Regions from separate parts of the Pseudomonas sp. CF161 genome, predicted to be linked through region 2. Evidence: predicted binding sites of a transcription regulator. Region 2 holds the regulator's gene; the other holds the start of a gene.
What was found. Region 2 encodes sigma-54, which starts transcription at its own class of promoters, with help from an activator protein. Its sites were predicted from a motif close to ANTGGCATNNANNTTGCTNT; they were not measured.
Positions count from the first base shown of each region.

Region 1: CF161_RS29605 (circularly permuted type 2 ATP-grasp protein) is a predicted target of sigma-54. The motif match lies at 5,401-5,420, and genes of this name have one in related genera.

Region 1 covers NZ_ATLP01000125.1:86,259-93,549, reverse strand. Annotated here, with positions in the region: gene CF161_RS29625 (acetyl-CoA C-acetyltransferase) at 1-641, opposite strand, end outside; gene CF161_RS29620 (cytochrome c) at 1,336-2,142, shown strand; gene CF161_RS29615 (transglutaminase family protein) at 2,195-3,001, opposite strand; gene CF161_RS29610 (alpha-E domain-containing protein) at 2,998-3,948, opposite strand; gene CF161_RS29605 (circularly permuted type 2 ATP-grasp protein) at 3,960-5,369, opposite strand; gene CF161_RS29600 (ribonuclease E inhibitor RraB) at 5,810-6,151, opposite strand; gene CF161_RS29595 (hypothetical protein) at 6,362-6,595, opposite strand; gene CF161_RS29590 (START domain-containing protein) at 6,728-7,291, opposite strand, start outside.
Region 2 covers NZ_ATLP01000074.1:75,368-82,658, reverse strand. Annotated here, with positions in the region: gene CF161_RS13515 (KpsF/GutQ family sugar-phosphate isomerase) at 140-1,114, shown strand; gene CF161_RS13510 (HAD family hydrolase) at 1,114-1,638, shown strand; gene lptC (LPS export ABC transporter periplasmic protein LptC) at 1,647-2,219, shown strand; gene lptA (lipopolysaccharide transport periplasmic protein LptA) at 2,206-2,751, shown strand; gene lptB (LPS export ABC transporter ATP-binding protein) at 2,751-3,476, shown strand; gene CF161_RS13490 (RNA polymerase factor sigma-54) at 3,659-5,152, shown strand; gene hpf (ribosome hibernation-promoting factor, HPF/YfiA family) at 5,232-5,537, shown strand; gene ptsN (PTS IIA-like nitrogen regulatory protein PtsN) at 5,550-6,014, shown strand; gene rapZ (RNase adapter RapZ) at 6,017-6,874, shown strand; gene CF161_RS13470 (HPr family phosphocarrier protein) at 6,891-7,163, shown strand; gene CF161_RS13465 (ZIP family metal transporter) at 7,228-7,291, opposite strand, start outside.

The sequences.
Region 1 (7,291 bases), on a different contig from region 2:
AGGGTCGAGTCGCCGCGGATGAACTCATCCTGCTCCAGCAGAAGGATGCCGTTCTGGTCCCGGACCGGCACCAGGGACTTGTCGAAAGACCCATCCGCCCTCGCCCGCGCGGCCTTTTGCTGGGACTGCAGGGCGAAGGTATCGACGTCTTGCCGGCTGAAGCCTTCCAGGGTCGCGATCAGGTCGGCGCCGATACCCTGGGGAGTGAAATGACTGTGCAGGTTGGTCTGCGGGTCCAGGACCCAGGCCCCGCCGTCGCTGCCCATGGGCACCCGGGACATGGACTCGACACCGCCGACCACCACCAGGTCCTCGAAACCGGAACGCACCTTCATCGCCCCCAGGTTGACCGCCTCCAGGCCCGACGCGCAAAACCGGTTGATCTGCACCCCGGCCACGCTGATGTCCCAATTCGCCACCAGGGCTGCGGTCTTGGCAATGTCGGCACCCTGGTCGCCCACCGGCGTGACACACCCGAGGACGATGTCATCCACCTGGCTGGTATCGAGCGCGGTGCGCCGCTGCAGCGCATTGAGCAACCCGGCCAGCAGGTTCACCGGCTTGACGCTGTACAAGGCGCCATCGGCCTTGCCTTTGCCACGGGGCGTGCGTAACGCGTCGAATATCAAAGCTTCAGTCATGACGTCCTCGAACCGCTGTACGGGAGAGAAAAAGGCAGAGCCCTCACCTTAGGCCGGGCGGCGCCGGATTCAATGACCGATGCGCTCAGCGGCCTTGACCCACACGCTCAGACGAACGGTAGCGAGCTAATAGATGCCACCGACAACCACGGGGAACTGTCTAGCCAACGGGCGTCGACGCAGCTGGCAATAGGCCTCATAACCTTTGGCAAGTTTTAAATGACAACTTGATATGAATTGGATCTAAGCCAAGTGTTACAAGGCCCCTAAGGTAGAAACAGAAGGCAATAAATCGTTGCAGCCGGGGATTTCCCGGGCACGTGTAAGAAAAGGGACACATGGTCGGGTCATCGTGAAGTCGACAGGCGCATGCATCAGATGTTCAGGAATAACAACAAAAGGCACACAGCCATGTTCAAGCATTCGAAAGTACGTCAAGCCGGGCTCATTCTTTTCGCTACCACCTTGCTCTTGATCTTGCCCAACCTCACCAAAGTGATCGGCTAGGCAGCGTGGTCGTTCCACCGCCATGCAACACATTGCGCGCCGATGCTCTTTCGGGGTGCGAAGTTGTGTGCCAACCTTCCTGACGCAGCGCCGCTGAGCTAGCCTCTGGCCGCGCCGCTGCCCATCATCAGGCAGGCTTCTTGCGGAGCGCCCGGGCACTTATTTTCAGCAATAGAACGGCGATCAATTGAAACCTCTTATCCTCTGGAGCGCCCTGCTCCTGTGCACGCCATTGCAGGCAGCGCAACTGGTCCTGGAGCTGGGCGCAGGCAGCCGCACCTGGCAGACCGCGGAGCTGCTGGCACACCCTGAAGTGCAGACCATCACCATCAGCGACGACGTCTCCTACAAACGCGACATGAGTTATCGCGCCGTACCACTGGAGGCGCTGCTGGAAGGGGTCAAGGCCGACGATCACTTGCAGGCAGTGGCCCTGGACGGGTTCGCCGCCGAACTCTCTGCCGCGCCCCTGCTCAATCGCAACGGCGCCCGGGCCTGGCTGGCCATCGAGGACCCGTCCAGGCCCTGGCCGAAACTGGCTCAAGGCAAACCCAGTGCAGGGCCGTTCTACCTCGTCTGGACCAACCCCCAGGCCGGGCACATCAGCCCGGAGCAATGGCCGTTCGAGCTGGCCAGCATCAAGCGCCTGGCGCCGGTTGCCGAGCGTTTCCCAGCCTTGCGGCCAGACCCGGCCCTGGCGAGCGATGACCCGGTGAACCAGGGGTTTGCGTTATTCCAGAAGAACTGCATGGCCTGCCATCGCCTCAATGCTGCGGGCGACTCGCAGTTCGGCCCCGACCTGAACATCCCCTACAGCCCCACCGAGTACTTTGGTGAAGCCTTTCTCAAGCGCTACATCCGCGACCCGCAAAGCTTGCGCCGCTGGCCCCAGGCGAAGATGCCGGGATTCTCCAGCAGCGTCCTGCCGGACACGGAGCTGGAGTTGCTGCTCGGGTATCTGAAACATATGGCCGGGCGTAAACAGCAGCCTTGAAGGCTGCTGCCAGATGAACGCCTGACAGCCCCCCTGGGCCCCCGGCGTGCAACTACTGCTGCTGTACCAGGATCACCGGCGGGGTCGGTGCAACCAGCACCTTGGCGTGCATCTGTTCGCCACCGCCGCCGCGGCGCATGCCTCGCACCGGGCAGGCATCCAGGTAGTCCAGGCCCACCGCCAGTTTCAAGTGGCGTTCGGGGCGCGCCAGCTCGTTGGTCACGTCAAAGCTGTACCAGGCGTCATCCAGCCAGGCTTCGGCCCAGGCGTGGCTGGCCAGGTGCTCGCTGTTCTCGCTGTACAGGTAACCCGATACGTACCGCGCTGGCACCCCGAGGCTGCGAGCGCAGGCAAGAAACGCATGGGTGTGGTCCTGGCAGACGCCGGAGCGCCCGGCAAAGGCCTGGGCCGCACTGGTGTCCACTGCAGTAGAACCCGGCGCATAGGTCATGTACTGGTTCAGTGCGTGCATCAGGTCGATCAGCCCGCTGCGATCACGACGCTTGCGGCATTGTTTCTCGGCAAAGGCACGCAGGGCCTGGTCGGCTTCGGTGAGCCGGGTAAAGCGCAGGAACGGCAGCGGCGACTGGCTCTCATGCTCGGCCTCGCGCAACTCGTCGATATCCACCTGCCCGCGCGCGCCGATGATGATCGCCTCATGAGGCTCGTCCAGGGTCAGCACATGCAGAATGTTGCCGAAGGGATCCAGTTGTGCGCGCACCGGGCGCGGCAGATCAAGCTGCCAACTGAGCACGTGCTGGCGCTCGCTGTCGTGGGGCGTCAGGCGCAGGTACTGGATGCTGGCTCGCACCTGGTTTTCATAGTGATAGGCGGTTTCGTGACTGATGGAGAGTCTCATACAGCCTCCAGGTAGGAACTGTGAATGGCATTGCCCAACTGGCGCACCAGCGGGATGAACTCGGTCAGCCAGGCGTGCAGGCCTTCTTCGAGGATTTCGTTGATGCCGGTGTAGCGCAGGCGCGCATCCATTTCGGCCGCCAGGCGCTGCGCTGGCCGGCCGTTGGTTCCCGGCAGGCTGGCGAGGATCTGGTCGATCTCTTCGGTGCAGGCGCGCAGGGAGCGCGGTACGTCGGCGCGCAACAGCAGCAGCTCGGCCACCTGCCGGGCGCCGGGCGCATCGCGGTAGATCTCGGTGTAGGCCTCGAACGACGACAAGGCGCGCAGCAGGGCGCTCCACTGGTAATAGGCATGGGCCGTGCCGTCGCTGACGGCGTCGGCCTGGTCGCCGGCCATCTCGTAGCGCGCGTCGAGCAGGCGCAAGGTGTTGTCGGCGCGTTCGATAAAGGTGCCCAGGCGAATGAAGCGAAAGGAATCGTTGCGCATGATGGTGCCGTAGGTGGCGCCTCGAAACAGGTGCGAGCGCTCCTTGATCCACTCGCAGAACCGGCTCATGCCGTAACGGCTCAGGCCCTGTTCGGCAATGCCGCGAATCTCCAGCCAGGTGGCGTTGATGTTTTCCCACATATCGGCGGTGATCCGCCCACGCACCGCATGGGCGCTGGCACGGGCCGAGCCCAGGCAGCTGTAGATGCTGGCCGGGTTGGCGGCGTCCAGGGCGAAGAAATGCAACAGGCATTCGGCGTGCAGTTCGCCGTGGCGCTCCAGGTAGTCATCCAGGGTGCCGGTAATCAGCAGCGGCATGGCGAGTTCGTGCAAGCCGTCGCCGCGACCGTCCTGGGGCATCAATGACAGTGAATAACTGACGTCGAGCATCCGCGCGAGGTTTTCCGCCCGCTCCAGATAACGCGACATCCAATACAGGTCCGAGGCGGTTCTACTCAACATGGCAAGCTTCCTTAATCCTCGACCACCCAGGTGTCCTTGGTGCCACCGCCCTGAGAGGAGTTCACCACCAGGGAGCCTTCACGCAGCGCCACACGGGTAAGACCACCGGGCACGACACGGGTTTCACGGCCAGACAGGACAAACGGACGCAGGTCGATGTGCCGCGGTGCAATGCCGTTTTCGACAAAGGTCGGGCACGTGGACAACGACAAGGTGGGTTGCGCGATATAGGCGTGGGGCTTGGCCTTGATCCGCGCGCGGAAGGTCTCGATTTCCGCTGCGGTAGCCGCCGGCCCCACCAACATGCCGTAACCCCCGGAGCCCTGGGTTTCCTTGACCACCAGTTCCGGCAGATGAGCCAGCACATGGGACAACTCATCGGGCTTGCGGCACTGCCAGGTCGGCACGTTCTTCAGGATCGGCTCTTCATCCAGATAGAAGCGGATCATGTCGGTGACAAAGGGATACACCGACTTGTCGTCGGCCACCCCGGTGCCGATGGCGTTGGCCAGCACGACATTGCCCGAGCGATAGGCAGACAGCAGGCCCGGCACGCCGAGCATCGAGTCCGGGTTGAAGGCCAGCGGATCGAGGAAGGCGTCATCCAGGCGGCGGTAGATCACATCCACTGCCTTGGGACCGTCGGTGGTGCGCATGAAGACTCTATCGTCACGGACGAACAGGTCGGCGCCTTCCACCAGCTCCACGCCCATTTCCCGCGCCAGGAACGCATGTTCGAAGAAGGCGCTGTTGAAGCGCCCGGGCGTCAGCACCACGACACTCGGGTCATCCAGCGGGCTGGAGCTTTTCAGGGTGTCGAGCAACAGGTTCGGGTAATGGTCGATTGGCGCGATGCGCTGGGCGGCGAACAGCTCGGGGAACAGACGCATCATCATCTTGCGGTCTTCGAGCATGTAGCTCACGCCGCTGGGGGTCCGCAGGTTGTCTTCGAGCACGTAATAGGTGCCGTCGCCGTCGCGCACCAGGTCGACCCCGGAAATATGCGAGTAGATATCGCGGTGCAGATCCAGCCCCTGCATCGCCAACTGGTATTGCTCGTTGGCCAGCACCTGTTCGGCAGGAATGATCCCGGCCTTGATGATCCGCTGGTCGTGGTAAAGATCGGCCAGGAACATGTTCAGTGCCTTGACCCGCTGGATGCAGCCGCGCTCGACGATCCGCCACTCACTGGCCGGAATGCTGCGGGGAATGGTGTCGAACGGAATCAGGCGCTCGGTGCCCTGCTCGTCGCCATAGAGCGTGAAGGTGATGCCGGCGCGGTGAAACAGCAGGTCGGCCTCGCGTCGCCGCTGTGCCAGAAGCTCGTCAGGGGTTTCGGCAAGCCAACGGGCAAATTCCCGGTAGTGTGGGCGAACCTGACCGCCAGCATCGTACATTTCATCAAAATAGGTGCGGATCATGCCGTACTCCTTGTCACCCGGACATCTAAGCATCGCAAGGCCCGTGCCACTGGCATAAACGCTTTGATTTCAATCAGTTGGATTAACTCATCGGTCACGCCGCACCATTGCCGTGCAGCAAACGCCCCAACTTGATCGTCCCCGCTCCAATACGAGGCAATGGCTGTGGCTATCACCAGCATAGTCAGAGTTGATTTCACTGCCCGGGCAAGGCGCTGGATAATCCGTGCATCGCGCAAAACTTCGTAACCCGGCGTGACGAAGTCGATGCCTTAAGCTTCAGGGCGCCGCCGCTGATGGGTGCTCACCACCCCAACGGCTTTGCCCACACCGCTCTTCCCTTTTGGCCACCCCTTGCAGGTGGCCTTTTTTTGCCTTGCAGAAACCAAATCGGCCAACCCGAAGGTCAGCCGATGCTGTGTTGACGCTATTCATATGCGCTATACGAGTAACCCTCGAACCTCCTGCTTCACGCCCCAACCTTCGATGATGCCGCCCAGAGGCTCGACCACCGCCTCAAAGTCCTGCTCGAAGTCGCCGATGCCGCCGTAGGTGGCGTACATCACCTTGCTCAGCTCCAGGTACCACGCGCCATCGTCGCGCACGCTGATCTGGGCATTCAAGGATTCACCGCGAAAATGTCCTGCCGCCCTGCGCGCCCGCTCCTCATCCGGGAAAATGGCGTAGAACTCGATGGGATGGAATCGTGAAAAGTCGAAGCCGCCTTCTTTCATGCGGCGCAACACGCTGGTGCTGATGTCTTCTTGATAGGCTGTGCTCATGAAACGTCCTCCTGGAACCAATGGATAGACTTTCCGTACTCCCTGTCTGCACCTCAAGGCTGCAGACGTTGCGGCAAACAGCACCGCCAGGACACAAGCATGTAGCTGACAAGACCAGACCTTAGCGATTCATTCGCTGATCTCGTTTGCAGAGTAGCGCCAAGAACCGGGCGCTGCCAAGGTCTGGTTAAGGATCAAGCGGGTGGGTGATTAAATCGCACTAATGCCGAGGATTTGAATGCTGTTCTGCTCTTTCAGACTTTTGACTGTCGGGTCGTCGGTACGCCCCTCCAGATCATTGAGATCCAGCTCGGCCGAAACCGGCAACAGCTTTGCGCGAATCATGCGTGCCGCCTGCTCCATGCTGGGCTGCTGTTCACAGTCGAACTGTTCCACTGACTGGACACCATGATCGTCTACGAAAGTGATTTGCCACTTTTGCATCAGTGCCTCCTCGATAAAGCCCGTGGGTGGGCCTACAACATCTCGACCCTGACGCCCGGGAAATCGTTCCACCGCTGTTGCGCATAAAAAAGACCGCCCGAAGGCGGCCTTTGGCGTGAGACCGGGTGACGCTCAAGGCTTCTCGGCGCGCTCTTTCAGCGCCTTGAGGGTATTGAACGGCGCATCGACCACGAACTTGTTGGCCAGCCAGGACGGCACGCTGCCGCCAGGCTCGGTGTGCACCTGGTAGGTGACCTCAATCTGGTCGGCACCTTTGGGCACCATTTTCCAGAAGCCCTCGACCTGGGCCACACGAACAAACCCCTTCTCTTCGGGAATGTAGGTCGGTACGCCTTCAAGCTTGCGCGTCAGGCTACCGTCAGCGCCTTCGGTGGTGGTGATATGCAGCACTGAGTCACGAGCCGTGACCGGCCATGGCGTGTTGAACTGGGTGTAGGTCCAGCTCTGGTTACCTTCGTGCTTGAGCAGCTTTTGCGATTTGCACTCGTGGATCCAGCTGCAGGCGCCCGCCACGTCTTCCTGCAGGCTTTGCAGTTTGGCCATCGAGGCTTTGATCACGGTCACGCCGCGGTAAGCCTTGTATTTGGAACCGGCCACTTCGCTCAGGGAGACCTTGATCCCGTCCTGATCCTTGGCCGTTTGCCAATCTTCGGCCTGAGCCGTTGCCGCCAGTAA
Region 2 (7,291 bases):
TCGGCTATTCAGCCACACGACAGGCAAAAAACCAGGCCTTTCCTTAGTTACCCCCAAGAAAGGCTGACGAACTTGCGTGAGGGAATTGATCATTGCCGCTATAATCGCCGCCTTTTCATCAGGCTATACGATTTCTGACATGAGCCAATCCAGCGACCTGATTCAATCGGCACAACGCACCATCCGCCTCGAAGTTGAAGCAGTAGAAGCCCTGCTGCCCCTTATCGACGCTGATTTCGTACGCGCTTGCGAGATGATTCTGGCCAGCAAAGGCCGCGTAGTCGTGGTCGGCATGGGCAAATCCGGGCATATCGGCAACAAGATCGCCGCGACCCTGGCCAGCACCGGCACCACGGCGTTTTTTGTCCACCCGGCCGAAGCCAGCCACGGCGACATGGGCATGATTACCCGGGACGACGTGATCCTGGCCCTGTCCAACTCGGGCTCGACCAATGAAATCGTGACCCTGTTGCCGCTGATCAAGCGCCTGGGCATCCAGCTCATCAGCCTCACCGGCAACCCGGACTCACCGCTGGCCAAGGCCGCCGAGGTCAATCTCAACGTCCACGTCGAGCACGAAGCCTGCCCGCTGAACCTGGCGCCGACCTCGTCGACCACTGCCGCCCTGGTCATGGGCGACGCCCTGGCCGTGGCACTGCTGGAAGCACGCGGTTTTACCGCCGAAGACTTCGCGTTTTCCCATCCGGGCGGCGCCCTGGGGCGTCGCCTGCTGCTGAAAGTCGAGAACGTGATGCACGCCGGCAGCGAACTGCCCCTGGTGCAACGCGGCACCCTGCTCAAGGACGCGCTCATGGAAATGACCCGCAAGGGCCTGGGCATGACCGCGATCATCGAGGCCGACGGGCGCCTGGCCGGGATCTTCACGGACGGCGACCTGCGCCGCACCCTGGATCGCACCATCGATATCCACCACGCGACCATCGATGAAGTCATGACCCTTCATGGCAAGACCGCTCGTGCCGATATGCTGGCAGCCGAAGCGCTGAAAATCATGGAAGACCACCGAATCAACGCACTGGTAGTGGTGGACAAGGAGGACCGACCTATCGGCGCCTTCAACCTGTCCGACCTGCTGCGTGCCGGAGTAATGTGATGAGTGCCGACCTGCTGCAACGTGGCAAAAACATCAAGCTGGCGATTTTTGACGTCGACGGCGTACTGACCGACGGTCGCCTGTACTTCCTCGAAGACGGCAGCGAGTTCAAGACCTTCAATACCCTCGACGGCCAGGGCATCAAGATGCTGATGGCCGCCGGCGTGCAGACCGCAATCATCAGCGGGCGCAAGACCCCGGTGGTCGAGCGCCGGGCCAAGAACCTGGGAATTCCCCATCTGTACCAAGGCCGCGAAGACAAGCTGGTGGTACTCGACGAGCTACTTGGCCAACTCGGCCTAAGCTATGACCAGGTCGCCTACCTGGGTGACGATCTGCCGGACTTGCCGGTAATCCGTCGCGTCGGCCTGGGCATGGCCGTGGCCAATGCTGCAAGTTTCGTCCGCGAACACGCCCACGGCATCACCCAGGCCCGTGGCGGCGAAGGTGCCGCGCGCGAATTCTGCGAGCTGATCCTGCGCGCCCAAGGCAGCCTTGAAGCGGCCAACGCCGCCTACTTATAGAGCCTTTTATGCTGAGCAAAAAGATTCGCAACATTCTGCTGTTCGGGGTCCTTGCCGCGTTGTTCGCGGCAGTCGGCTACTGGAATATCAGCCCGGAACGCTTCCTCGACAAGCCAGTGGCACAGGTCGACGAGAGCGCCATCGACTATTACGCGGTCAACGCACGCAGCGTGCAGTACCTGCCCGACGGCAAAATGCAGTACGAAATGACGTCCGACAAGGTCGAGCACTTGAAGGCCACCGAAGTCACCCTGCTGACCAAGCCAGACCTGCAGATGTACCGCGGCACCACCTTTCCCTGGCATGTCCAGAGCGAACGCGGCGAGGTCAACCCGGACGGCACTGAAGTCGAGCTGATCGATTCGGTACGGGTCGCACGCACCGATGAGAAAAATCGCACGGTGCTGATTACCACTTCCCGCATGACAGTATTCCCGCAGAAGCAATATGCGCAGACCGAGCAAGCCGTTAGAATCGACGGCGCCGGCGGCGTGACTACGGCCAAGGGAATGAAAGCGTATTTGAAAGACGGCAGGATGAACCTGCTATCGAACGTAAGAGGACAGTATGAGGCTCGTTAAAACCCTCCCTATTTTGCTCAGTCTGGGCGCAGCACTGGGAAGCGTGAGCGCCTGGGCTCTGCCGAACGATAGCCAACAACCTATCCGCATTCAGGCCGATGACGCACAACTCGATGACCGCCAGGGCATCGCCACCTACAAGGGCGATGTGATCATCACCCAGGGCTCGATGAAGATCACTGGCAATACCGTGACCATCACCCGCACCGCGTCCGGTGAAATCGACGTGGTGACCTCGGTGGGCAACCTGGCGTATTTCGAGCAACTGCAGAAAGCCACCGATCCCAAGCCGGTACAGGCCTACGCCGTGACCATTCAGTACCACGCAGCGCAAAACCGCATCGTACTGATCGACAAGGCCAAGGTGATCAACGACGGCAACACCACCGAAGGCGAGAAAATCGTCTACGACACCGTCAAGCAGGTCGCCAACGCCGGTCGCGCCAATGGCAGCTCGGTCACCGCGCCACGTCCGCGGATCGACATGGTCATCCAGCCGAAAAAGAAAACTGACGAGCAAAAGGCCCAGTAATGGCAACTCTGAAAGCTCAGCATCTGGCCAAGAGCTACAAGAGCCGTCAGGTCGTGCGTGACGTCAGTCTGTCCATCGACAGCGGTCAGATCGTCGGCCTGCTCGGCCCCAACGGCGCCGGCAAGACCACCTGCTTCTACATGATCGTCGGCCTGGTCCAGGCCGATCAGGGGCGCGTGCTGATCGACGACCTCGACGTCAGCCACCAGCCCATGCACGGCCGCGCCCGTGCCGGCATCGGCTACCTGCCCCAGGAAGCGTCGATCTTTCGCAAGCTGTCGGTCGCTGACAACATCATGGCCATCCTCGAGACCCGCAAGGAGCTCGACAAGGCCGGTCGCCGCAAGGAACTGGAAAGCCTGCTCCAGGAATTCCACATCCACCACATTCGCGACAACCTCGGCATGAGCCTGTCCGGTGGTGAACGCCGCCGAGTGGAAATCGCCCGCGCCCTGGCCACATCGCCGAAATTCATCCTGCTCGACGAACCTTTCGCCGGCGTGGACCCGATCTCGGTCGGCGACATCAAGCAGATCATTCATCACCTCAAGGCCAAGGGCATTGGTGTACTGATCACCGACCACAATGTCCGGGAAACCCTCGATATCTGCGAAACAGCCTACATCGTCAACGACGGTCAACTGATCGCCGAGGGCACGCCCGAAACCATCCTGGCCAACGAATTGGTCAAGGAAGTGTATCTGGGCCATGAGTTCCGCCTGTAAGCACTGAGGTGTTTGGCTAGTCGCCAGAGCGCCACCTTCAATAAATCCCTACAAATTTTATTGTTACCGCGCTCTAGGCAAACACTTCAGTTTCAGGCATATAATTTGCTTATGTTTGGCGCTCACGCGCCCTGTAGTGGATGGCGCATGTGCGCCGGCGAATAAGGTGTTAAGCCCCTGCCATGAAACCATCGCTAGTCCTGAGAATGGGCCAGCAGCTGACGATGACACCGCAGCTGCAACAGGCCATCCGCCTGCTCCAATTGTCGACCCTGGACCTGCAACAGGAAATCCAGGAGGCCTTGGAGTCCAATCCGATGCTCGAACGCCAGGAAGAAGGCGACGACTTCGACAACACCGACCCTCTGGCCGACAACGCCGAGCAAAAACCCAACACCGACATCCAGGAACCCTCCTACCAGGAAACCGCCCCCACGGTGGACAACCTCGAGGACGGCGAATGGAACGAGCGCATTCCCAACGAATTGCCGGTGGATACCGCCTGGGAAGACGTCTACCAGACCAGCGCCAGCAGCCTGCCCAGCAACGATGACGACGAGTGGGACTTCACCACCCGCACCTCCGCCGGCGAAAGCCTGCAGAGCCACCTGCTGTGGCAACTGAACCTGGCGCCGATGTCCGACACCGACCGCCTGATTGCCGTGACCCTGATCGACTGCATCAACAATCAGGGCTACCTGGACGAAACCCTCGAGGAAATCCTCGAAGCCTTCGATCCGGAGCTGGACATCGAACTGGACGAGATCGAAGCCGTCCTGCACCGCATCCAGCAATTCGAGCCGGCCGGCATCGGTGCACGCACCCTGGGTGAGTGCCTGTTGCTGCAACTGCGCCAGCTGCCAGCCAAGACCCCTTGGCTGAGCGAGGCGCAGCGCCTGGTCAGCGACTACATCGACCTGCTGGGCAGCCGCGACTACAGCCAGCTGATGCGCCGCATGAAGCTCAAGGAAGACGAGCTGCGCCAGGTCATCGAACTGGTACAGAGCCTGAACCCGCGCCCCGGCTCGCAGATCGAGTCTGCCGAGGCCGAGTACGTGGTCCCTGACGTGATCGTGCGCAAGGACAACGAGCGCTGGCTGGTCGAGCTGAATCAGGAATCGGTGCCGCGCCTGCGGGTCAACCCGCAGTACGCAGGCTTCGTGCGCCGTGCCGACAGCAGCGCCGACAACACCTTCATGCGCAATCAGCTGCAAGAGGCCCGCTGGTTCATCAAGAGCCTGCAAAGCCGCAACGAAACCCTGATGAAAGTCGCGACCCAGATCGTCGAGCATCAGCGCGGCTTCCTCGAGTACGGCGACGAAGCGATGAAGCCGTTGGTCCTGCACGACATCGCCGAAGCGGTGGGCATGCACGAATCGACGATTTCCCGGGTGACCACGCAAAAATTCATGCATACCCCACGGGGTATTTATGAACTGAAATACTTTTTCTCCAGCCACGTAAGTACCTCCGAAGGCGGTGAATGCTCGTCCACGGCGATTCGCGCGATCATCAAAAAACTGGTGGCCGCGGAAAATCAGAAAAAGCCGTTGAGTGACAGCAAGATCGCTGGTTTACTGGAGGCACAAGGCATTCAGGTAGCCCGTCGTACCGTCGCCAAGTACCGCGAATCCCTCGGGATCGCGCCTTCCAGCGAACGGAAGCGGTTGATGTAACCGCCGGGCTCGCCACAGCGTTCCAGTGGCAGGCAACCCAGCCTGCCGCTTTATGCACTGGCAACGAAGGAGAAGCTGTATGCAAGTCAACATCAGTGGACACCAACTGGAAGTGACCGAGCCCCTGCGCGCTTACATCGGCGAAAAACTCGACCGACTGGAGCGGCACTTTGACAAGATTACCAATGTGCAGGTAACGATGGCTGTCGAGAAACTGAAGCAGAAAATCGAAGCCACCCTGCACATCCACGGTGGGGAGGTTGTCGCCAATGCAGAACATGACGATATGTATGCCGCGATCGACCTGCTCACGGATAAGCTGGACCGCCAACTGAAAAAGCATAAGGAAAAGCAACTCCACCTTCTCCAAGGCACGGGTCGCTAACACTCCCCTCCCATGATCCGACTTGAAAGTATCCTGACCCCCGGCCGTTCCCTCGTGAACGTGCCGGGCGGCAGTAAAAAACGCGCTCTCGAACAAATTGCCAACCTGATCAGCCGCGAAGTGCCGGATCTGGAGATGCAGGATGTCTTCGAGAGCCTGATTGCCCGTGAAAAACTCGGTTCCACCGGTTTTGGCAACGGCATCGCCATTCCACATTGCCGCCTCAAAGGCTGCGAGTCGCCCATCAGTGCGTTAATGCACCTGGACGCCCCCATAGATTTCGACGCCATCGACGGCGCGCCGGTCGACCTGCTGTTCGTACTGCTGGTCCCCGAAGCTGCTACCGATGCGCACCTGGAACTGCTGCGGCAGATCGCCAGCATGCTTGATCGCAAGGAAGTGCGTGACAGGCTGCGCAGCGCCGACAGCAACCAAGCCCTGTATCAGGTAGTCCTGGACGAGCAGAACGGTCAGTAACCATGCGCTTGATCATTGTCAGCGGCCGCTCCGGCTCCGGTAAAAGTACCGCCCTCGCTGTCCTGGAGGATAACGGTTACTACTGCATCGACAACTTGCCGGCAGGCTTGCTGCCGGAGTTGGCCGAGCGTGCATTGATCCACACCGAACTGGCGCAACCGCTGGTGGCGGTCTCGATCGATGCGCGCAACCTGCCAAGCCATCTGTCACGCTTCCCCGAGCTGTTGGAAGAAGTGCGCAGCCGGCACATCCAGTGCGATGTGCTGTACCTGGACGCCGACGAGGAGACCCTGCTCAAACGGTTCTCGGAAACCCGTCGCCGCCACCCGCTGAGCAGCGCCAATCGCTCACTGGCCGAGGCCATCCAGGACGAAACCCAGCTCCTGGGCCCGATCGTCGACCTGGCCGACCTGACCATCAACACCACCAATCTGAACCTGTATCAGCTGCGCGACACCATCAAGTTGCGCCTGCTGAACCAGCCGGAGCCGGGCACCGCGTTTCTGGTGGAGTCCTTTGGCTTCAAGCGGGGCATGCCGGTGGATGCCGACCTGGTGTTCGACGTGCGCTGCCTGCCCAACCCCTACTGGAAGCCCGAACTGCGAGACCAGTCAGGGCTGGACCAGCCTGTAGCCGATTACCTGGCCGCACAGCCCGATGTCGAAGACATGTTCCAGGACATCTCCAGCTACCTGCTCAAATGGTTGCCGCGCTTTGCCGCCAGCAACCGCGCTTACGTCACTATTGCCATTGGCTGCACGGGCGGGCATCACCGCTCGGTCTACCTGACCGAACGCCTGGGCCAGGTCCTGCAACAATCCCTAAAGAACGTCCAGGTTCGCCACCGCGACCTTAGCTGAAAGGACCACCACCGCGATGCCTGCTCTGGAAATTGAAATCATCAACAAACTGGGCTTGCATGCCCGGGCTTCTGCAAAATTTGTCGGTGTGGCCGGCCAGTTTCAGTGCCAGATCAGAGCGGGCAGGACTCCCGAGTCCATGGTCGACGGTAAAAGCATCATGGCGATGATGATGTTGGCTGCAGGCAAAGGCACCCGCATTCATCTGAAAACCGAAGGCGAGCAAGAGCAGGAAGCGCTGGATGCGCTGGTGGCATTGATCAACAATTATTTCGACGAAGGCGAGTAAGCAACGCCCTCGGCGCGTCGACTGTCCAGCCGACGCGCACCAGGCCAGGCCGCTATTTGGCTCGCTAGGCCAGCGCCGTATCCATCACCATCATCAGACAGAAACCGATGCACAGCCCAAGGCTCGCG